DNA from 3 places in the Streptomyces sp. CA-249302 genome. Region 2 is predicted to be linked to each of the others. Evidence: riboswitches for the same ligand, from Rfam matches in the RefSeq annotation. Region 2 holds a riboswitch; each other region holds the start of a gene.

Region 1 (7,553 bases), 1.9 Mb from region 2:
CCGACACGGCGACCGGCCAGCGGGAGGGAGGGGTCGGGTGAAGCGTTCGGGGTGCGGCGGGGTTCGGCACCGCCGGGCAGGAGCGTCGTGCCCGAGCGCCGTTGCGGCGGAAGAAAATCACCGAAGGTGTGGCGAGGCAGCGGTTCAGCGCTGCTGCCCGTACCCCCGCAGCTTCTCGCCCGCCTCGTCCACCTGCTCCCGTGACAGCAGGTGCGGGGACATGCCCGGTACCGAGGACGCCGTGAGCCACAGGTGGCACATCCACTCCAGCTGGGCCGTGCGGTCGTAGGCCTGGTCGAGGGTGGCGCCGTACGCCATCGTGCCGTGGTTCCGGAGGAGGCAGGCCGTGCGGTCGGTGAGGGCCCGGAGCATGTTCTCGGCCAACTCGTCGGAGCCGTACGTCGCATAAGGGGCGACTCGGACGGGGCCGCCGAGGGCGCCGGCCATGTAGTGGATCGCCGGGAGCTCGGGGACGAGGGTCGAGACGGCGGTCGCGTGCACGGCGTGGGTGTGGACGACCGCGCGGGCGTCGGTCGTGCGGTACACGGCGAGATGCATGGGCAGCTCGCTGGTCGGGACCAGGGTGCCGAGGAGCCGCCACCCGTCGAGGTCGACGCCGGTGATGTCGTGCGGCGTGAGCCGGTCGTACGGGACGCCCGAGGGCGTGACCAGCACGATGTCGCCGACGCGCACGGAGACGTTGCCGGAGGTGCCGACGACCAGCCCGTCGGACACGGTGCGGCGGGCGGTGGCGACGAGCGCCTCCCAGGCGTGCGCCTCCTCAGGGAGCGCACCCCTCCCCCACCCCTCGGGCACATGCTGTGCGCCCTCCCCGGCATCCCGCCCGTCCCGCTGGTCCCGCCGCTGCTCAGCCATGCCGCGATCCTGCCAGGGACGCCCGCAAGTCGCCGTCGGGCGGACGCACTTTAGGGCGGAAGGCGCGCCTCCGACAGGGTACGTTCCCTGACATATCCACCCTTCCCCATGCTTGGCCGGAGATCGGCGAGCGTTCGTGGATCTTCCAGTAATCTCCCCGTGATTTGTCGTGCACGTCGCCATTCCGGGGGGAAATATGGCCCGTGATCGCAAACCGTTCCGCCGCCGCACCCGCGTCATCGCGGTCGCCGTCGCGGCGCTGACGGCCGGGGGGAGCGTCCTCGCCGGGTTACCGGCCTCGGCGGCGAGCCTGCCGAAGGGACACGACGTCTCCTCGCACCAGAGGAACGTCGACTGGTCGAAGGCGAAGGCCAAGGGCGCCAAGTTCGTCTACATCAAGGCGACCGAGTCCACGAACTACCAGAACCCTTACTTCGGCCAGCAGTACAACGGCGCCCGCAACGCCGGCATCGTCCGCGGGGCGTACCACTTCGCGCTGCCGAACAAGTCGTCGGGCAAGGCGCAGGCGGCGTACTTCGTGCGCCACGGCGGCGCCTGGACCGCGGACGGCTGGACGCTGCCGCCCGCGCTCGACATCGAGTACAACCCGTACGACAAGAAGCACAAGTGCTACCGCCTGAGCCACTCGAGCATGGTCGACTGGATCGCCTCGTTCAGCAACGAGGTGAAGCGGCTGACCGGCCGCCGCCCGGTGATCTACACGACCGCCCACTGGTGGAACACGTGCACCGGCAGCAGCCGCGCCTTCGCCGCCAACCACGCGCTGTGGATCGCGCGGCACGACTCGGCGGACGCGGGGTCGCTGCCGGCCGGCTGGTCGTTCTGGACCTTCTGGCAGTACGACAACAGCGGCAGCCTGCCGGGTGACCAGAATCTCTTCAACGGGTCCCTGGCCCAACTGAAGCGGTTCGCGCGCGGCTACTGACCGTTCTGGACACCGCGAAGCCCACCTCAGTTCACCTTCCGTTTACCCAGGTTACGTACGTTCGTACGACCAATGACCTCGAACGATTGCCTGGGTAAATGGAAAACTTCTCGCTGATCCTCGCGATTGTGGTGATCACCGCACTCGCGTTTGATTTCACGAACGGTTTCCACGACACCGCCAACGCGATGGCCACGACCATCTCGACCGGTGCGCTCAAGCCCAAGGTCGCGGTGGCCATGTCCGCCGTCCTCAACCTTGTGGGTGCCTTCCTCTCCGTGGAGGTCGCCAACACGATCTCCAAGGGTCTCGTCGACGAGACCGGCATACGTCCCGAGGTCATCTTCGCCGCCCTGGTGGGCGCGATCCTCTGGAACCTGCTGACCTGGCTGGTGGGCCTGCCCTCCAGCTCCTCGCACGCCCTCATGGGCGGTCTGATCGGCGCCACCATCGCCTCGGCCGGCCTGGGCGCGGTGCACGGTGACGCGCTGGTCACCAAGGTCCTGATCCCGGCGATCGCGGCCCCGGTGGTGGCGGGCGTCGCCGCGATGCTCGCGACCCGGCTCTCCTACACCCTCGGCAAGAAGGCCGACGGCAAGGCCGCCGCGAAGGGCTACCGGGCGGGCCAGATCGCCTCGGCCGGCCTGGTCTCGCTGGCCCACGGCACCAACGACGCGCAGAAGACGATGGGCATCATCACCCTCGCCCTGGTCGCCGGCGGTGCCGTCGCCCCCGACTCGGACCCGCCCACCTGGGTCATCCTCTCCGCGGGCCTGGCCATCGCGCTCGGCACCTACCTCGGCGGCTGGCGCATCATCCGCACGATGGGCAAGGGCCTGACCGAGCTCCAGCCGCAGCAGGGCTTCGCCGCCCAGACCAGCGCGGCGACGGTCATCCTGGCCTCCTCGCACCTCGGCTTGTCCCTCTCCACCACGCACTCGGTCTCCGGTTCGGTGATGGGCGCGGGCCTGGGCCGCAAGGGCGGGGTGGTCCGCTGGTCCACGGCGACCCGGATGTTCGTGGCGTGGGCCCTGACGCTGCCGGCCGCCGCCCTGGTGGGCGCGCTCGCCGAGTCGGTCACCGACCTCGGCGACTGGGGCACGGCGGTCGTCGCCGTCTTCCTCGTCGCCTCCGGCGCCGCGATCTGGAAGCTCTCCCGCCGCGAGGTCGTCGACGCGTCGAACGTCAACGACGCGGACGAGCCGGCCGGCGTGGTCACCACGGCGATCGCCGCCGTGACGCCGCCGCCGGCGGGCACGGTGACCGAGGGCCTGACGGCCACGATCCCCGCGCCCGCGCCGGCCGCCCCGGCCCCCACCACGACCGAGCCGGCCACCCCGCCGGCCGCCGTCTGAGCCCCGCACCCCGGTAGAAGGAACCCTCACCATGAAGATCGACTGGGAAGCGCTCGGCTCCGTCTTCGGCGTCAGCCTCGTGGTCACCGTGGGCCTCGTGGCCCTGTTCACCCTCGGCATCATGGGCCTGTCCCGCCGCGAGCGGGCCACCGCCGAGGGCGGCTCGGCGCCCCTCGCGGTCACCGGCGCGTACGTCTGCTTCGCGGCGTGCGCGGCGGCGGTGGCGTACGGGATCTCACTGATCGTGGCCTGAGGCCACCCCACAACTCACCTGCGCACGGCGCCCCCTGACCGCATCCACGCCAGGGGGCGCAGTCATGTGCGCTGTGGGCCTCAGCACACTCCCCCACCGCAGGTCAACGGCAAGTTGACTGCCGTTCGGGGGCGTGGTGGACTGCCGGAGCCATTTACGGCGGCAAGGGAGGAAGCCGGTGCGAGTCCGGCGCGGTCCCGCCACTGTCACCGGGGTAGGTAGCCCCGGGAGCCAGGAACTCCCACCGCCGGTCTCGTCGAACCAGGGCGTGGACACCCTGAGTGAGGACATATCGCCATGCGCGGCTGCCTGTTGAGCGTCAACGCCCGAGCACTGCCCCACCCCACGGCCGGCTGAGCCGATGCGTGCCGATCGCGTCTTCGCGTACGGCGCCGCCGCCGGACTTCTCGGTGACCACCTGCTCGGCGATCCGCGCCGCGGGCATCCGGTCGCCGTCTTCGGGCGGGCCGCGGGCGCCGTGGAACGGGTGTTGTGGCGGGACCACCGCGGGTGGGGCGCGCTGCACATCGCCGTGTGTGCAGGGGGGACGGTCGGGCTCGGTGCCGTCGCGGAGCGAGTCGTACGACCGTCCCGTGCCGCTTCCGTCGCACTGACCGCCGCCGCCACCTGGGCCGTTGTCGGGGGGACCTCGCTCGCGCGGGAGGCCCGCGGGATCGGCAAGTCCCTCGATGCCGGGGACGTCGAGGGTGCCCGGGCCCGGCTGCCGCATCTCTGCGGGCGGGATCCGCAGGCGCTGGACGCCGACGGGATCGCCCGAGCCGTCGTCGAGTCCGTTGCCGAGAACACCTCCGATGCCGTCGTCGGGGCGCTGGTGTGGGGGGCCGTCGGCGGGGTGCCGGGGCTTCTCGGGTTCCGGGCCGTGAACACGCTGGACGCCATGGTCGGGCACAAGTCGGCCAAGTACCGGCGGTACGGGTGGGCTTCGGCCCGGCTCGACGACGTCGTTGGGTGGCCCGGTGCCCGGCTCACCGCCGCGCTCGCGACCGTCGCCGGGGGCGATCCGCGCGGAGCGGTACGTGCCTGGCGTACCGACGCCGGAAAGCATCCGAGCCCCAACGCCGGACCCGTGGAGGCCTCCTTCGCGGGGGCGCTCGGCGTGCGGCTCGGCGGGACGCTGTCGTACGGCGGGCGGGTCGAGCACCGGCCCGTGCTGAACACGCCGGGGCGCGCCGTCGCCGTACAGGACATCGAGCGGGCGGTACGGCTGTCCCGGCGCGTCGGTCTCCTCGCGCTCGGCGTCGGTGTCGCCGCGCGGCTGCTGGTGAAGGGACGTACGAAATGAGCGGGGGGCTGCTCGTCGCCGGTACCACCTCCGACGCCGGCAAGAGTGTGGTCACCGCCGGGATCTGCCGGTGGCTGGTGCGGCAGGGGGTCAAGGTCGCGCCCTTCAAGGCGCAGAACATGTCCCTCAATTCGTTCGTGACGCGCGAGGGTGCGGAGATCGGGCGGGCGCAGGCCATGCAGGCGCAGGCCTGCCGGGTCGAGCCGACCGCGCTGATGAATCCCGTGCTGCTGAAGCCCGGGAGCGAGCAGAGCAGTCAGGTCGTGCTCATGGGGAAGCCCGTGGGGGAGCTGAGCGCCCGCGGGTATCACGGGGGGCGGCAGCAGCAGCTGCTCGGGACCGTGCTGGAGTGCCTCGCCGAGTTGCGGGGCACTTATGACGCGGTGATCTGTGAGGGGGCGGGCAGTCCGGCCGAGATCAACCTGCGGCGGACGGACATCGTGAACATGGGGATCGCCCGGAACGCCGGGCTGCCCGTGCTCGTCGTCGGCGACATCGACCGCGGGGGCGTCTTCGCCTCCTTCTTCGGGACCGTCGCGCTGCTGTCGGACGAGGACCAGCGGCTCGTCGCGGGGTTCCTCGTCAACAAGTTCCGAGGGGATGTCTCGCTGCTGGAGCCGGGGCTCGACATGCTGCACGGGCTCACCGGGCGGCGGACGTACGGGGTGCTTCCGTTCCGGCACGGGCTGGGGATCGACGAGGAGGACGGGCTGCGGGTGTCCCTGCGGGGGACGGTCCGGGAGTCGAACACGGCTCCGCCCCTCGGCGAGGACGTACTGCGGGTCGCCGTCTGTGCCATCCCGCTGATGTCCAACTTCACCGACGTGGACGCGCTCGCCGCCGAACCGGGTGTCGTGGTGCGGTTCGTGGACCGGCCGGAGGAGCTCTCCGACGCCGACCTCGTCGTCATTCCGGGGACCCGGGGGACGGTCAAGGCCCTGGAGTGGCTGCGGGAGCGGGGGCTTGCCGAGGCCCTGGTCCGCAGGGCCGCCGAGCAGCGGCCGATCCTCGGCGTCTGCGGTGGCTTCCAGATCCTCGGGGAGCACATCGAGGACGAGGTCGAGAGCCGCAAGGGGGCCGTGGACGGGCTCGGGGTGCTGCCCGTGCGCGTGCGGTTCGCGCGCGAGAAGACGCTCACCCGGCCGGTGGGCGAGGCCCTCGGCGAGCGGGTCGAGGGGTACGAGATCCATCACGGGGTCGCCGAAGTCACGGGCGGGGGCGCCTTTTTGGACGGCTGCCGGGTCGGGCAGACCTGGGGTACCCACTGGCACGGTTCGCTGGAGTCGGACGGGTTCCGGCGGGCGTTCCTGCGGGAGGTGGCGGCCGCCGCGGGCCGTCGTTTCGTGCCGGCCCCCGACACCTCGTTCGCCGCGCTGCGCGAGGAGCAGCTCGAGCGGCTCGGCGACCTGATCGAAGAACACGCGGACACGGACGCGCTGTGGCGGCTCATCGAGTCGGGCGCGCCGCAAGGACTGCCTTTCATTCCACCGGGAGCGCCCGCATGAGCACAGTGCTGTTGTTGTCGACCGCCGACACGGACCTGCTGGCGGCCAGGGCCGCAGCCGGTGCCGACTACCGGATCGGCAACCCGACCCGGGTGGACGTGACCGAGGAGCTGCCCGGTCTCCTCGACGGCGCCGACCTCGCCGTCGTACGGCTGCTCGGCGGCAAGCGGGCCTGGGAGGACGGGCTGGCCGCGCTGAAGGCGTCCGGGATCCCCACGGTGCTGCTCGGTGGAGAGGCCGTCCCCGACGCGGAGTTGATGGCCGAGTCGTCGGTGCCGGCCGGTGTCGTCGCGGAGGCGCTGCGGTACCTCGTCGAGGGCGGGCCCGAGAACCTCACCGAGCTCGCGCGGTTCCTCTCCGACACCGTGCTGCTGACGGGTGAGGGGTTCGTCGAGCCGCGGAAGATGCCGGAGTACGGCGTCCACGGCTCGTACGAAAGGGTCGACGGCCGCCCGACCGTGGGCGTGCTCTTCTACCGGGCCCATGAGCTCAGCGGCAACACCGCTTTCGTCGACACCCTGTGCGACGCGATCGAGGCCCGTGGCTCCAACGCCCTTCCCGTGTACTGCGGTTCGCTGCGCGGCGCGGACGCGGGGCTGTACGAGATCCTCGCCGAGGCCGACTCCCTGGTCGCCACCATCCTGGCCGCCGGCGGCACCCACGCCTCGCAGGCCTCGGCCGGCGGTGACGAGGAGGCCTGGGACATCGGGGCCCTCGCCGACCTCGACGTCCCTGTCCTGCAAGGACTTTGCCTTACGTCGTCCCGGGCGGCCTGGGACGAGTCGGACGCGGCACTGTCCCCCATGGACGCGGCGATGCAGGTCGCGATCCCGGAGTTCGACGGGCGCCTCATCACCGTGCCCTTCTCCTTCAAGGAGCAGGGCCCTGACGAGGTTCCGGTGTACGTCGCCGACCCCGAGCGGGCCGCGCGGGTCGCCGGGATCGCCGTACGGCACGCCCGGTTGAAGCACAAGGCGAACGCCGACAAGAAGCTGGCGCTCGTCTTCACGGCGTACCCGACGAAGCACTCGCGGGTCGGGAACGCGGTCGGTCTCGACACGCCCGCTTCGGCGGTACGGGTCCTGGACTCGCTCCGCGCCGCCGGGTACTCGCTCACCGAATACCCCGACAACGGCGACGAGTTGATCCACCGGCTCATCGAGGCCGGCGGTCATGACGTCGAGTGGCTGACCGAGGACCAGCTGGCCGCCGCGCCCGCGCGGGTGCCCCTCGCGGACTACCGGGCGTGGTTCGACAAGCTCGACCCGGAGCTGAGGGACGGAATGCTGGAAGCGTGGGGCGAGCCACCGGGCAA
Region 2 (7,553 bases):
GGAGCGGGCCTGCTCGTCGTCGGCCGCCGGATCACCGAACGGCCCGCCGGCCCGCGCACCGGCCCCGTCGCGCACGCCGCCATCCACCACGTCGGCTGTCCCGTGGCCGTCGTACCCCACGAGTGAGAGGCCGACATGAGCAAGCCGACGAAGTACGTGTACGCGTTCGCCGAGGGCGGCCGGGACATGGCCGCCCTGCTCGGAGGCAAGGGCGCCGGTCTCGCCGAGATGACGAGGATGGGCCTGCCGGTGCCGCCCGGGTTCACCGTCACCACCGACGCCTGCAAGGTCTACCTGGCCACGGGTGAGGAGCCGCCCGAACTCGGCGTCGAGGCGGCCCGTGCCCTGGCCGGTCTGGAGCGGGCGATGGGCCGCACCCTCGGCGCGCCCGAGGACCCCCTCCTGGTGTCCGTCCGCTCGGGTGCCCGCTTCTCCATGCCCGGCATGATGGAGACCATCCTCGACATCGGGCTCAACGACCGGTCCGTCACCGGGCTGGCCAAGGCCTCCGGGCAGGAGAGGTTCGCCTGGGACTCCTACCGCAGGCTCATCCAGATGTTCGGGCACACCGTGATGGGCGTGGACTCGGACCTGTTCGAGCGGGCCATCGCCGAACACAAGGCCCGGCGTGCGGTGGCCGACGACCACCTCCTCGACACTAGCGAACTCGCCTTGATCACCGAGGAGTTCAAGGAGATCATCCGCAAGGAGACGGGCGAGGACTTCCCGCAGGACCCGGCCGAGCAGCTCTCCCGCGCCGTCCGTGCGGTCTTCGACTCCTGGAACACCGAGCGCGCCCACGTCTACCGGCACCGCGAACACATCCCCGAGGACCTCGGCACCGCCGTCAACGTCCAGGCGATGGTCTTCGGCAACCTGGGCGACGACTCCGGCACCGGCGTCGCCTTCACCCGGGACCCCGCCACCGGCGAACGCGGCACGTACGGCGACTACCTGCCCGACGCGCAGGGTGAGGACGTCGTCGCCGGCGTGCGCGACGCGCTGCCCCTCAGCGAGCTCAGGACTCTCGACCCGCGCGCCTACGTCGAACTCGGCGACCACCTGCGCACGCTGGAGAGCCACTACCGCGACCTGTGCGACGTCGAGTTCACCGTCGAGCGCGGCAAGCTGTGGATCCTGCAGACCCGCGTCGGCAAGCGCACCGCCGAGGCCGCCTTCCGCATCGCCCACGACCTGCGCGAGGAGAACACGATCACCGCCGACGAGGCGCTGACCCGGGTGGACGGCGCCGGACTGACCCGGCTGATGTTCCCCCGCTTCGACGTGAAGGCCACCGACCAGCCGCTGGCCCACGGTGTGCCCGCCTCACCGGGCGCGGCCGTCGGCGCCGTCGTCTTCGACTCCGCCGAGGCGGTACGCCGTGCCGCCACCGGCGAGCACGTGGTCCTGGTCCGCCGGGAGACCACCCCCGACGACCTGCCCGGCATGATCGCCGCACAGGCGGTGCTCACCAGCCGGGGCGGCAAGACCAGCCACGCCGCCGTCGTCGCCCGGGGCATGGGCAAGGTGTGCGTGTGCGGCGCCGAGACCCTCGCCGTCGATCCGGCCGGCCGCCGCTTCACCACCCCGTCGGGAGTGGTCGTACGCGAGGGTGACACGGTCTCCGTCGACGGCACCGCGGGCACCGTCCACCTCGGCGAGCTCCCGCTCACCGTGTCCGAGGTCGGCCGCGCCCTGGAGACCCGCGCCGCGGCCGGTCCGCTCACCGAGGCCGTGCTCGGCGCGCTCGACCACGCCGACTCCGTACGCCGCCTCCAGGTCCGGGCCAACGCCGACACCCCCGAGGACGCGGCCCGCGCCCGCGGCCTCGGCGCACAGGGCATCGGCCTGTGCCGCACCGAGCACATGTTCCTCGGCGAACGCCGGGCGCTGGTCGAGGCGATGATCCTGGCCCGCGACGACACCGCGCGCGAGGCGGCCCTCGCGGCCCTGCTGCCGCTGCAGCGCGCGGACTTCACCGGAATCCTCGAGGCCATGGACGGGCTGCCGGTGACGATCCGACTCCTTGACCCGCCGCTGCACGAGTTCCTGCCCGACCGTACGGAACTCGCCGTACGCCTGGCCGAGGCCGCCGACCCCGACCCGCGTGACCGTGAACTCCTCGCCGCCGTCGAGCGCATGCACGAGCAGAACCCGATGCTCGGCCTGCGCGGAGTACGGCTGGGCCTCGCCGTGCCCGGCCTGATGGCCATGCAGGTACGTGCCGTCGCCGAAGCGGTCACGGCCCGTCTGCGCGCCGGTGGCGACCCGAAGGCCGAGATCATGATTCCGCTCGTGGGCACGGTCGAGGAACTCCGCCTGGCCCGCGCCGAGACGGAACGCGTCCTCGCCGAGGTCGCGTCCGAGACCGGCACCGAACTCGACTGTCCCATCGGCACGATGATCGAGCTGCCGCGAGCCGCGCTCACCGCCGCACGCATCGCCGAGGCCGCGGACTTCTTCTCCTTCGGCACCAACGACCTCACCCAGACGACCTGGGGTCTCTCCCGGGACGACGCCGAGGCCTCGTTCTTCCCGCTGTACCTGGAGAAGGGCGTCTTCGCGGTGTCGCCGTTCGACTCGATCGACCAGGAAGGCGTCGGACGTCTGGTGGAGCTGGCGACCCGGGCCGGACGCGCGGTCAACCCGCGCCTGGAGACCGGCGTGTGCGGCGAGCACGGCGGCGACCCGGACTCCATCCACTTCTTCCACCGGATCGGCCTGGACTACGTCTCCTGCTCGCCGTTCCGGATCCCGGCGGCCCGGCTGGAGGCGGGCCGAGCGGCACTCGCGCAGGCCACCGAGCGCAGCGACAGCAGGTGACCGGCGCCGCCCGCGCTCAGGTGCGGTCGCCCTTGGGCTTGCCCCTTTGGTCCAGGGCGCCGTGCCGGGGCGCCCGACGTCGGCTCGGCGCCCGTGCGCAGTTGCTCCAGGCGCCCGGGCGCTCCGGGGGGGCGAGTTGGCGTGGCCCGGAAGCTCGTGCGGTGTCAGTCGGTCATCGCCGCGGGGCACCTCGTCGGGCTCGCGTCCCTCCCGTACCTCGCGCACCGGTCCGCCGTCCGGCAGCCTCGGCCGCTCCTTCGGGCCGGGCGGGGTCAGCTCCTGGCGGCGCACCCGGGCGCCGAGCCAGAACGCGCCGAGCAAGAGGGCGACGACCACCACCCCCGCCACGACCAGGCCGCTCCCGAGTGCGCCGCGGCCCGTACGCGTGGGCCTCCATGTGCACCTGCCATCAATGACAGGACGCCGTTCCCGCGACAGACCGTCGTTCCCGGTGTTTGACGCGGTCGGCCCCGGCTACCCGCCCCTTGTGACTACGACGACCCAGCAGGAGCTCTTCCGGTTCCTGGAGGACCGCTTCGCTTGCGCCCAGGCGTGTACCGACTGCGCACGCGCGTGTGCGTTGCGCGCGAGCCTCCTGGATCCGGACGGGACACAGCACCAGGAACTCGCACGACGCAAGGGCATCATGGCCGCGGAGGTGTGCGACGCGACCTGCCGAGTGCTGTCGGAGCAGAACCGGCTGGACGAGGCCGGCCTGCACATGCAGGTGGAGTGGTGCCGCACCGTGTGCCTGGAGAGCGCGCATGTCTTCGACGCGCAGCCGGGTGCCGAGGACGGCGCGAAGGCCTGCCGGGAATGCGCCCAGGCCTGCACGGACTTCCTCGCCACCCTGAACTGACGCTCAGGGGGCTTCGCCACCGAGGGGTCGGCCGAGCCGCACGTTCCAGCGTCCCGACCTGCCGCTGAGTTCGACGGCGGTCAGCGGCGGGACGTCGGTGCGCCAGAAGGCCGACTCCGGTGCCCCGAGCGCCCGCACCACCGCGGCCCGTGCGACCTCGGGTTCGACCACGGCGAGGGTCCGCCCCGGAACGGCCGACCCCAGCCAGCCCTCGACCCGGTCGCACAGGGCCGCCACCGGCTCCCCGCCGTGCGGGGCGGAGCCGGGATCCGACAGCCAGCGGGCCAGCGCCTCCGGCTCCCGCCCGCTCACCTCCGCCAGCGTCTCCCCGCGCCAGCGCCCCGCGTCCAGCCCCGCCAACTCCGGTGCGTCCACGGCGTCGAGGCCGAGCGCGTCGGCCGTCTCACGGCAGCGCACGGTGGGGGAGGACACGGTGTGTACGGCCGCCGGGAGCGTGCCGGCGGCCGCCCGGGCCTGCCGCAACCCGGCGGCGTCCAGGGGGCAGCCGTCGTCGAAGCGGGCCTCCCTGAGGGCCGCCGTGATCGCGGGTGAGATCAAGATCACTCGGCTCGTCATACGTCCATCCCGCGCTCGACATCCCTTCAAGTCCCTTGATCCACCGGCGAAAACGGCTCCCCAAGGGCGCTCACGCCGGTTTCATGCGCTCTTGGCCGCACCCCCGCTTCGCGGTACCTTCTCGTGGATATTGACGACGGCACAGCGGAAGCCGGTGGAATTCCGGCACGGTCGCGCCACTGTATGCCGGGCACGCACCCTGGGTGCGTGCCGGGCGAGTCAGACCCGCCCGTCGTCCTGTTGCACCACCGAGACGGGACGCGAGTTCCCCAGGAGGGCCTGCCATGGCGCAGTCTGTCGCTCAGCCGACCACCACTCCCACCGCCGTACCGGCGAAGCTGCCGATCGGCGCGATCGTCCCCTGGGCGGTCTTCTTCGGCATCCTGATGCTGGTCCTGCTCTACTTCGTCGGCGCCGAGCAGGGCGCCACTTCCGTGATGAGCGGATCCGACGTGCACGAGTGGGTGCACGACGCCCGCCACCTGCTCGGCTTCCCCTGCCACTGACGGCCGGGGAGAACGTACGAGCCCATGAACTCGGCAACCGTCCGCAACCTCCTGGTGCGTGGCATGCTCGCGGGACTCGCCGCGGGCCTGCTCGCCCTCGTCGTCGCCTACTTCCTCGGTGAACCGCGCGTCGACGCGGCCATCGCCTTCGAGGAGGCGCACTCGCACGAACACGGCGTCGAAACCGTCAGCCGCACGATGCAGTCCACCGCGGGCCTGTCCACCGGTGTCCTCGTCTACGGCATCGCGTTCGGCGGCATCGCCGCCCTCGCGTACTGCTTCGCGCTGGGCCGCATCGGCCGCTTCGGGCCGCGCGCGAGCGCGCTGCTCCTGGCGGCCGCCGGCCTGATCGCCGTGTACGTCGTGCCGTTCCTGAAGTACCCGGCCAACCCGCCGTCCGTCGGCGACCCCGACACCATCGGCAAACGGACCTCGCTGTACTTCCTGATGGTCCTGCTCAGCGTCCTGCTCGCGGTCGCCACCGTGATCCTCGGCAAGCGCCTCGCGCCGCGCCTGGGCAACTGGAACGCGACCCTTGCGGCCGGGGCGTTCTTCCTCCTCGTGGTCGGGCTCGCGTACGCGTTCCTGCCCTCCTTCAACGAGGTTCCGAAGACCTTCCCGGCCACCCTGCTCTGGCAGTTCCGGCTGGCGGCCCTGGCCGTCCAGGCGACCCTGTGGACCACCTTCGGGCTGGTCTTCGGACTGCTGGCGGAGCGCGTGCTGGCTCCCGAGCCGGCGCGCGCCACCGCTGCGGCACAGGCAACACCCGTCGCCCACTGAGCACTTCACCGGCCAGGGCCCCCGGAACCGTCGAGATCCGGGGGCCCTGGCCGTTTTGCGCCTACTCCCGTTTCCGTCCGCGACGCCATTCCCAATTTCTGGAACACGTTCTACCGTGTGCGCCGTCAGGACCGGCCTGCGAAGCCTGGAGGCGCCGTGCACCTCGAATACACGCCCGAGCAGCAGCGGCTGCGCACCGAACTGCGCTCGTACTTCGCCGGGTTGGTGCCCGACAACGCCTACGCCCGGCACGGCGACCCGGCCGCCCAGAAGCGCTTCTACCGCGAGACCATCCGCCGCCTCGGCACCGACGGCTGGCTCGGCGTGGGCTGGCCGAAGGAGTACGGCGGGCGCGGCCTGACCGCGATGGAGCAGTTCATCTTCTTCGACGAGGCCGCCCAGGCGGGTGTCCCGCTGCCCTTGATGGCGCTCAACACCGTCGGGCCCACGATCATGCAGTTCGGCACCGACGAGCAGAAGGCGTACTTCCTGCCCAAGATCCTCGCCGGCCGGATCGACTTCGCGATCGGCTACAGCGAGCCCGACGCCGGCACGGATCTGGCGTCCCTGAAGACACGGGCCGTGCGCGACGGCGACGAATACGTCGTCAACGGCCAGAAGATCTGGACGACGAACGGCGACACCGCGGACTGGGTGTGGCTCGCGACCCGCACCGACCCGGAAGCCCCGCCGCACAAGGGCATCACCATGCTCCTCGTCCCCACCACCGACCCCGGCTACTCCTGCACCGTCATCCGCACTCTCGCCTCGCACGACACCACGGCCAGCTACTACGAGAACGTCCGCGTCCCCGTCGCCCGCCGGGTCGGCGCCGAGAACCAGGGCTGGCGGTTGATCACAAACCAGCTCAACCATGAACGCGTCACCCTCGCCGCCCACGGCACCATGGCGATCCGCGCCCTCCAGGACGTACAGCGCTGGGCGATGGAGACCAAGCTCGCCGACGGCCGCCGGGTCGTCGACCTCCCGTGGGTGCGCCGCCGCCTCGCCCAGACCCACACCAGGCTCGACGCGATGAAGCTCATGAACTGGCGCATGGTGCACGCCGTCCAGAACGGCACCCTCACCCCCCAGGACGCCTCCGCGGTCAAGGTCTACGGCTCCGAAGCCCGCCGGGACGCCTACGCCTGGCTGATGGAGATCGTCGGCGCGGCGGGCGAGCTGAAGGAGGGCTCGGCGGGCACGGTCCTGCACGGCGAGCTGGAGCGCGGCTACCGCTCGGCGGTCATCTTCACCTTCGGCGGCGGCAACAACGAGATCCAGCGGGAGATCATCTCGTGGATCGGTCTGGGGATGCCGCGGGTACGGCGTTAGCCTGCCGGTATGGGTGATCCGGGGCTGTTCACACCGAAGTCGGTCACATGGCAGATGCACGCCGACCCCATGATGTGGGTCGCCGGCGTCCGCGCGCTCTACCTCCAGGCGCTGCATCCCCGCGCGGTGCGCGGAGTCATGCAGAACTCCACTGCGTTTAATCGTCAAAAGAGGGGCCGCAAGGACGCCTGGGGCCGGCTGATGCGGACCGCCGACTTCGTCGGCACCACGACGTACGGGACGACCGAGGCCGCCGAGCGCGCGGGGGCCCGGGTGCGGAAGATCCACAGCATGCTCGGGGCGACCGACCCGGACACGGGGGAGCGGTACGGCGTCGACGAGCCCGAGCTGCTGCTGTGGGTGCACTGCGCCGAGATCGACTCCTATCTCCAGGTCGGGCGGCGCTCGGGTTTGAGGCTCACGGACGCGCAGGCCGACCGTTACATAGGTGAACACCGCGTCAGCGCCCGCCTGGTGGGCCTCGACCCCGACGCCGTACCCGCGAACCAGGAGGAGATGGCCGCCTACTTCGAGAAGGTGCGGCCCGAACTGGCCGCCGGGCCCGAGGCACGTGAAGTGGACGACTTCCTGCTCCGCCCGCCGACGCACCCCCTCCTCGTCCCGGCGCGCGAGGTGCTGTGGCGGCGCGTGGCGCAGCTGGCGTACGCCGCCCT
Region 3 (7,553 bases), 6.7 Mb from region 2:
CCTGCACCGAGCCGTTGGCGTCGCGCAGCGCCTCGCGGGTGCGGGCGTCCCAGACGCCGAGCTGCTTGAGCTCGTTCACCAGGTACGAGTTGACCTGGAGGAACTCGCCGGAGAGGGTCTCGCGCTTGAAGAGGTTGGAGACCTGCGGCTCGATGCACTCGTAGACGCCGGCGATCGACGCGATGGTGGCCGTGGGGGCGATGGCCAGCAGCAGGCTGTTGCGCAGGCCGACCGCGGCGACGCGCTCGCGCAGGGCGGCCCAGCGGTCCGGCCAGGTCGGCTCGACGCCGTAGTGGTCGGGGTGCAGGACTCCGCGGGCGGTACGGGTCCTGTCCCAGGCCGGCAGCGGGCCGCTGTGCTCGGCCAGGTCGGCGGAGGCCTCGTACGCGGCGAGCATGATGCGCTCGGCGATCCGGGTCGAAAGGGCCTTGGCCTCGGGGGAGTCGAAGGGCAGACGCAGCTTGAAGAAGACGTCCTGGAGGCCCATCGCGCCGAGGCCGACCGGGCGCCAGCGGGCGTTCGAACGTCCCGCCTGCTCGGTGGGATAGAAGTTGATGTCGACCACGCGGTCGAGGAAGGTGACGGCCGTACGGACCGTCTCGTCCAGGCGCTCCCAGTCGATGTCCCCGTCGACCACGAACGCGCCGAGGTTGACCGAACCCAGGTTGCAGACCGCCGTCTCCCCGTCGTCCGTGACCTCCAGGATCTCCGTGCAGAGGTTGGAGGAGTGGACGACGTGGCCCGGCTCGGCCGTCTGGTTCGCCGTACGGTTCGCGGCGTCCTTGAAGGTCATCCAGCCGTTGCCGGTCTGCGCGAGGGTGCGCATCATGCGGCCGTAGAGGTCGCGGGCCGGGATGGTCCTGCGGGCCAGCCCGGCCGCCTCCGCCCTGCGGTAGGCCGTGTCGAACTCCTCGCCCCACAGGTCCACCAACTCCGGTACGTCGGCGGGGGAGAAGAGGCTCCACTGCTCGTCGGCGTTGACCCGGCGCATGAACTCGTCCGGGATCCAGTGCGCGAGGTTCAGGTTGTGCGTACGGCGGGCGTCCTCACCGGTGTTGTCGCGCAGCTCCAGGAACTCCTCGATGTCGGAGTGCCAGGTCTCCAGATAGACGGCGGCGGCACCCTTGCGCCGGCCGCCCTGGTTCACGGCGGCGACGCTCGCGTCCAGCGTCTTGAGGAACGGGACGATGCCGTTGGAGTGCCCGTTGGTGCCGCGGATCAGCGAACCGCGGCTGCGGACGCGGGAGTAGGCGATGCCGATGCCGCCGGCGTGCTTGGAGAGGCGGGCGACCTGGTGGTAGCGGTCGTAGATGGAGTCCAGCTCGTCGACGGGGGAGTCGAGGAGGTAGCAGGACGACATCTGGGGGTGCCGGGTACCGGAGTTGAACAGGGTGGGGGAGGAGGGGAGGTAGTCGAGCCGGCTCATCAGGCGGTAGAGCGCGGCGACTTCGTCCAGGGCGCGGGTCCCCGCTTCTGAATCGAGCACGGTGTCCTCGGCCAGACCGCTCGCCACCCGGAGCATGAAGTGCTGGGGCGTCTCGATGACCTTGCGGGTGATCGGGTGCCGGAGCAGGTAGCGGCTGTGCAGGGTGCGCAGGCCGAAGTAGCCGAAGCGGTCGTCGCCGGCCGGGTCGACGAGCGCGTCGAGCCGCACGGCGTGGACGCGCACGAACTCCGCCGTACGGTCGGCGATGAGGCCCTCCCGATGGCCGACGGCGACGGACCCGGTGAACGTGGTGACGCCCTGGGAGGCGGCCTCGGCGGCGATGCTGACGGTGAGGAGCCTGGCCGCCAGCCTGCTGTACGCCGGGTCCTCGGAGATGAGCCCGGCCGCCGCCTCCGTGGCCAGCTCGCGCAACTCCACGAGGACATCCGGCACGGCCCCCCGCGCTGACCGGCCGCGGAGTGCGGCGGCGGCGACCCGGCCGGGGTCGGCGTCGGGGAGGTCGGCGGTCAGCTCGGTCAGGGTCCGCAGCAACGCGGCCGCGGGACCGTCCTGTTCCACAGGGGCGAACGCTGAGGCCGGGTCGGCTGGCGCGATGGTCACGTGGGGCTCTCCCTCGCTGGGCACGGGGCCTTGCGGAGGGCAGGGGGCAGCTCACGAGCGCGCACGGCGTCGCGTCCACCGGCCCATTCCACGAGGCCCGGACGTCATGGCACCCGGGCCACGGCGGCCGGGCGCACTGTCGGCAGGTCCTCGGACTGACTCCCGTACACGCACAAGGCGTGCACAAGTACACCGTTGCGGGACAGTTCCGGATTCGCACCGGATTCCCCTGCGGCGACAGCGAGCATGAGCATACATCTTGTGCCGGGTTGCGGTGACGCCCCCAGATGTTGTGTCGCGTGTCGTCTCAGAGCGTCAACTCGTAGGTGAGGAGAGTGAACTCGTCACCGGGGATCGGGTTCCAGTCGCGGCCCGGCGCACGGCGGAAACCGAGGCGTTCGTAGATGCGGTGGGCGGCGTGCATCGTGTGCTGGGTCGACAGGACGACGCCGGTGCACTGGGCTGCTCGCGCGCGGTCGACGCAGGCACGGACCAGGGCCTCGCCGGCGCCACGGCCGCGGGCCGCGTGGGCCACCGCGAGCATGCGGATCTCGGCCTCGCCGGGGCGGGCCAGCTCCGCCATGGGGCCGGATGCGGGGGCGAAGGTCACGCCGCCGAGCAGTTCCGTGCGGGAGACGGCGACCAGGACCTCTGCGTGGGCGGCGCGCTTCGCCACGTCTCTCAGCTCGCCCAGGTACCAGTCGTCCTCGTCTCCGAAGGCCAGGAGGCCGTCCTGGAGGTAGGCCTGGGCGGTGATCTCGCCGAGGGCGTCGTATTCGGTGGGGTCCGCCGGGCGGATCTGGATGTCCATGGCCAGAGTCTGCCTGGCAGGTACGACAATGGGCCGCCGGTTTTCCGACGACCCATTGATCACCGTGACTACTGGTGAGATGCACCTGCCGTAGCGGGCGGAAGCTCCACTTCCACTCCCGGATCGCCCGCGTCCGCCGTGTAGTCGGACGGGTTGGTCTCGTCGATGCCCTCCGGGGCCTTCGCGGCCTTCAGGACGAAGGTCAGGACCACCGTCACCAGGGCGTTCAGGGCGAAGGACGTCAGGCCGATGTAGCCGATCTCGCCGATGCCGGGGATCTCCGCGTTGGAGCCGCCGAAGTGCTTCTGGTCGGGGTTGGTGGGGGAGGCCACGTTGTACGCGGCGACCGTGCCGTAGATCATGCCGACGGCCCAGCCCGCGAGCAGCGCCCAGCGGTGGAACCAGCGGGTGAACAGGCCGCCGACCAGCGCCGGGAAGGTCTGGAGGATCCAGATGCCGCCCAGGAGCTGGAAGTTGATCGCCACCGTCTTGTCCATCGTCAGGACGAAGACCAGCGCGCCCACCTTCACCAGCAGGGACACCAGCTTGGAGACCTTGGTCTCCTGCTCCGGCGTAGCGTCCGGCTTGATGAAGTCCTTGTAGATGTTGCGGGTGAAGAGGTTCGCTGCCGCGATCGACATGATGGCCGCCGGCACCAGCGCGCCGATGCCGATCGCCGCGAAGGCCACGCCCGCGAACCAGCTCGGGAACATGTCCTCGAAGAGCTGGGGGATGGCCAGTTGGGGGTTGGTGACGTCGACCCCGCTCTTGATCGCCATGAAGCCCAGCAGCGCGAGCAGGCCCAGCATCAGCGAGTACAGCGGCAGGATCGTGGTGTTGCGGCGGATCACGTCACGGCTCTTGGAGGAGAGCGTCGCGGTGATCGAGTGCGGGTACATGAAGAGCGCGAGCGCGGAGCCCAACGCCAGTGTGGCGTACGTCCAGTGGGCCGCCGGGGGCGACACCAGGGCGCCGGCGCCCGCCTTCGTGAACTTGTCGTTCGCCGAGGCGAAGATGTCGTCGAAGCCGCCCAGCTTGATCGGGATGTAGATGATCGCCACCGCGATGACGATGTAGATCAGCGCGTCCTTGACGAAGGCGATCAGGGCGGGGGCCCGCAGACCGGAGGAGTAGGTGTACGCGGCCAGCACGCCGAAGGCGATCAGCAGCGGCAGGTCCTTCACGAACCAGTTGGAGTCCGTACCGCCGCCGAGGCCCAGCACGTCCAGCACGGCCTGGATGCCGACCAGTTGGAGCGCGATGTACGGCATCGTCGCCAGGATGCCGGTGACCGCGACCGCCAGCGAAAGCCCCTTCGAGCCGAAGCGGCCGCGCACGAAGTCGGAGGTGGTGACGTACCCGTGGCGGTGCGAGACCGACCAGAGCCGGGGCAGGAAGGTGAAGATCAGCGGGTACACCAGGATCGTGTACGGCACCGCGAAGAAGCCGGCCGCGCCCGCCGCGTAGATCGCCGCCGGTACGGCGACGAAGGTGTACGCCGTGTACAGGTCGCCGCCCAGCAGGAACCAGGTGATCCAGGTGCCGAACGACCGTCCGCCCAGGCCCCATTCGTCCAGCGAGTGCTCGTTCTCGGCCTTGCGCCAGCGTGCCGCCAGGAAGCCCATGACCGTGACGGCCAGGAAGAAGAAGATGAAGACGCCGAGCGCGACGCCGTTCACGCCGTCCTTCACCGGGCACCCCCACGACGGGCGCGCTGGTCACGCTGCCACAGCGTGTACGCGGTCATGGTCAGCGCCGTGGAGATCAGCACCCACAGCATCTGGTACCAGTAGAAGAACGGGATGCCGATGAACGCCGGGTCCGTCTTGGCGTAGGAGCCGACCCACAGCAACGCCACGAACGGTGCCACGAGGCAGAGGGCGATCACCACGCGGACCGGCGTCACCACCGGAGCTCTCACTTCAGGCACATCTGACATACCGCGGTTCCGTCCCCTCGCCGATACCTGTGATCGCCTGTGATCACTTGTGTAATGCGCAGGCAATCTAGGTCACCGTGTAAAGGGAGCGGAAGACCTCGTCCGTATATCGGTATGTCGATTCAGTGAAAGCCGGACATCGGTGTCAACAGCACCGGAAGCCCTGCCGCGGGTCCTCCTCCTGACGGTCGGTCCGCATCCGCTCGAACTCGCGGCGGGACGGAACTTCGGCCTGTGGATGGTCTTTTCGTACGTGCGCCACGTACCGGTCGTACGCCGACTCGTCGGTCAGCTCGCGCACGTACCAGCGCACACTCCTAGCCGCCCGTACCAGCGCCGACCGCATCGCGCGCCTCCTCCTTCTCCTCCCGTGTCGGGATCAGCCCCGCCGGCGCGGTGATCCGGGACTCGACGTACGGCGCCTCGCTGAGCGTGGACAGGGCGGGGCGGCGGACATGTCGGACGCAGACGCGCAGGGAGTCCGCGATGACGACGACGATCAGGACCGCGAGAACGGCCGAAAGTACGCCGTCCACCGTGGAGTTGGTGACCACGGTGTGCATGTCGTCCATGTTCTTGGCCGGCGGCAGCACCTTCCCCGCGTCGATCGCGTCCTGGAAGACCGAACGCTGCTTGAAGAAGCCGACCTTGGGGTCGCCGGAGAACACCTTCTGGTAGCTGGCGGTGAGGGTGACCGTGGCGTCCCAGGCGAGCGGAATGCCGGTGATCCAGGCCCACTTGAGGCGTCCGGACTTCACCAGCAGGGTCGTGCAGACGGCCAGGGCGACGGCGGCCAGCAGCTGGTTGGAGATGCCGAAGATCGGGAAGAGCTGGTTGATCCCGCCGAGGGGTTCGTGGACGCCGACCCAGAGGAAGTAACCCCACAGGGCGCAGACGATCCCGCTGGTGATGACCAGGCCGGGCTTCCAACTCACGTTCTTGAAGGGCCGGATGACGTTGCCGAGCGTGTCCTGGAGCATGAACCGGCCCACCCGGGTGCCCGCGTCCAGCGCGGTCAGGATGAACAGCGCCTCGAACATGATCGCGAAGTGGTACCAGAAGGCGCGCAGGCTCCCGCCGGTGACCTTGGAGAAGATCTCCGAGACGCCGATGGCGAGGGTGGGCGCGCCGCCGGTGCGGGACAGGAGCGTGGACTCCTCGACGTTCTTCGCGGCCTGCGCGAGGTCGGCGGGGGAGATGTGGTAGCCCCAACCGGTCACCACCTGCGAGGCGTTGTCCACGGTGGTGCCGATCACGCCGGCCGGTGCGTTCATCGCGAAGTACAGGCCGGGGTCGATGATGCCGGCCGCGACCAGCGCCATGATCGCCACTGACGACTCCATCAGCATGGAGCCGTAGCCGATCATGCGGACCTGCGTCTCCTTCTGGATCATCTTCGGCGTCGTACCGCTCGAGATGAGCGAGTGGAAGCCGGACAGCGCCCCGCAGGCGATGGTGATGAACACGAAGGGGAAGAGCGAGCCGGCGAAGACCGGGCCGTCGCCGCGGGAGGCGAAGTCGGTCACCGCGTCCATCTTCAGCGTCGGCAGCGCGATCACAACACCCAGCGCCAGCAGGCCGATCGTGCCGATCTTCATGAAGGTGGAGAGGTAGTCGCGGGGTGCGAGGAGCATCCAGACCGGCAGGATCGAGGCGATGAAGCCGTACGCCACCAGCCAGACGACCAGCGTCGAGGGCGCCAGCGTGAAGGCGTCCGCCCAGGACGACTCGGCGACCCAGCGGCCGGCGACGAGGGCGAGCAGCAGAAGGGCCACGCCGATCAGCGAGACCTCGGAGACCCGGCCGGGGCGGAGTACTCGTAGATAGAAGCCCATCAGCAGGGCGATCGGGACGGTCATCGCGATGGAGAAGGTGCCCCAGGGGGAGGCGGCGAGGGCGTTCACGATGACCAGGGCCAGCACGCCGAGCAGGATGATCATGATGGCGAAGGCGGCGATCAGCGCGGCGGCGCCGCCGAAGGGGCCGATCTCCTCGCGGGCCATCTGGCCCAGCGACCTGCCGTCCCGCCGGGTCGAGAAGAACAGCACCACCATGTCCTGCACGGCCCCGGCGAAGATCACCCCCGCGATGATCCAGATGGTGCCGGGCAGGTATCCCATCTGCGCGGCGAGCACGGGCCCGACCAGCGGGCCGGCGCCGGCGATCGCGGCGAAGTGGTGGCCGAGCAGCACGCGGCGGTCGGTTGGGTGGAAGTCGATGCCGTTGTCGAGGCGTTCGGCCGGTGTGGCGCGGGTGCCGTCGACCTTGAGCACCCGGTTGGCGATGAACTTCGAGTAGAAGCGGTAGCCGATCGCATACGAGCCGAGGGCGGCCGCCACCATCCAGGCGGCCGAGACGTCCTCGCCCCGGGCGAGCGCGAGCACGGACCAGCCCGCCGCACCGATCAGCGCTACAAGGGTCCAGATGACGATGGATCGGACGTTCGCGGTACGCACTGGGATGTCCTCCCGTCCATGCGGCGACGGGAGGAACGTAGAGCAGGAACGGCAGTTGCGCTACACCACCTGCACTACTCGACAGGCCTCTTCAGACGTGCGACGAACTTGTAGCGGTCGCCGCGGTACACCGAGCGCACCCACTCCACCGGCTGGCCCTCGCGGTCCAGGGAGTGCCGGGAGAGCATCAGCATCGGCAGGCCCACGTCCGTGCCGAGCAGGCCCGCCTCGCGCGGGGTCGCCAGGGACGTCTCGATCGTCTCCTCGGCCTCGGCGAGATGGACGTCGTACACCTCGGCG

The links. A riboswitch is a leader RNA that binds a small molecule or an ion and turns the genes downstream of it on or off. The one in region 2 is predicted to bind cobalamin.
Region 1: linked by a shared signal. The riboswitch ahead of ACQEWB_RS11250 (cobalamin biosynthesis protein) and the one ahead of ACQEWB_RS02495 (CbtB domain-containing protein) in region 2 are both predicted to bind cobalamin.
Region 3: linked by a shared signal. The riboswitch ahead of ACQEWB_RS32900 (ribonucleoside-diphosphate reductase subunit alpha) and the one ahead of ACQEWB_RS02495 (CbtB domain-containing protein) in region 2 are both predicted to bind cobalamin.

The regions. Positions count from the first base shown of each region.
Region 1 is NZ_JBNJMG010000001.1:2,491,283-2,498,835, forward strand. It holds gene ACQEWB_RS11230 (class II aldolase/adducin family protein) at 145-876, opposite strand; gene ACQEWB_RS11235 (lysozyme) at 1,073-1,822, shown strand; gene ACQEWB_RS11240 (anion permease) at 1,921-3,177, shown strand; gene ACQEWB_RS11245 (hypothetical protein) at 3,209-3,430, shown strand; cobalamin riboswitch at 3,551-3,690, shown strand; gene ACQEWB_RS11250 (cobalamin biosynthesis protein) at 3,792-4,733, shown strand; gene ACQEWB_RS11255 (cobyric acid synthase) at 4,730-6,238, shown strand; gene cobN (cobaltochelatase subunit CobN) at 6,235-7,553, shown strand, end outside.
Region 2 is NZ_JBNJMG010000001.1:562,959-570,511, reverse strand. It holds gene ACQEWB_RS02520 (universal stress protein) at 1-126, shown strand, start outside; gene ppdK (pyruvate, phosphate dikinase) at 136-2,823, shown strand; partial or broken gene ACQEWB_RS02510 (DUF6479 family protein) at 2,959-3,237, opposite strand; gene ACQEWB_RS02505 (ferredoxin) at 3,311-3,682, shown strand; gene ACQEWB_RS02500 (histidine phosphatase family protein) at 3,686-4,258, opposite strand; cobalamin riboswitch at 4,378-4,507, shown strand; gene ACQEWB_RS02495 (CbtB domain-containing protein) at 4,543-4,764, shown strand; gene ACQEWB_RS02490 (CbtA family protein) at 4,789-5,544, shown strand; gene ACQEWB_RS02485 (acyl-CoA dehydrogenase family protein) at 5,701-6,879, shown strand; gene ACQEWB_RS02480 (oxygenase MpaB family protein) at 6,889-7,553, shown strand, end outside.
Region 3 is NZ_JBNJMG010000001.1:7,240,189-7,247,741, forward strand. It holds gene ACQEWB_RS32900 (ribonucleoside-diphosphate reductase subunit alpha) at 1-2,047, opposite strand, end outside; cobalamin riboswitch at 2,172-2,301, opposite strand; gene ACQEWB_RS32905 (GNAT family N-acetyltransferase) at 2,355-2,858, opposite strand; gene mctP (monocarboxylate uptake permease MctP) at 2,927-4,549, opposite strand; gene ACQEWB_RS32915 (DUF3311 domain-containing protein) at 4,546-4,797, opposite strand; gene ACQEWB_RS32920 (YbdD/YjiX family protein) at 4,943-5,143, opposite strand; gene ACQEWB_RS32925 (carbon starvation CstA family protein) at 5,115-7,253, opposite strand; gene ACQEWB_RS32930 (GntR family transcriptional regulator) at 7,328-7,553, opposite strand, start outside.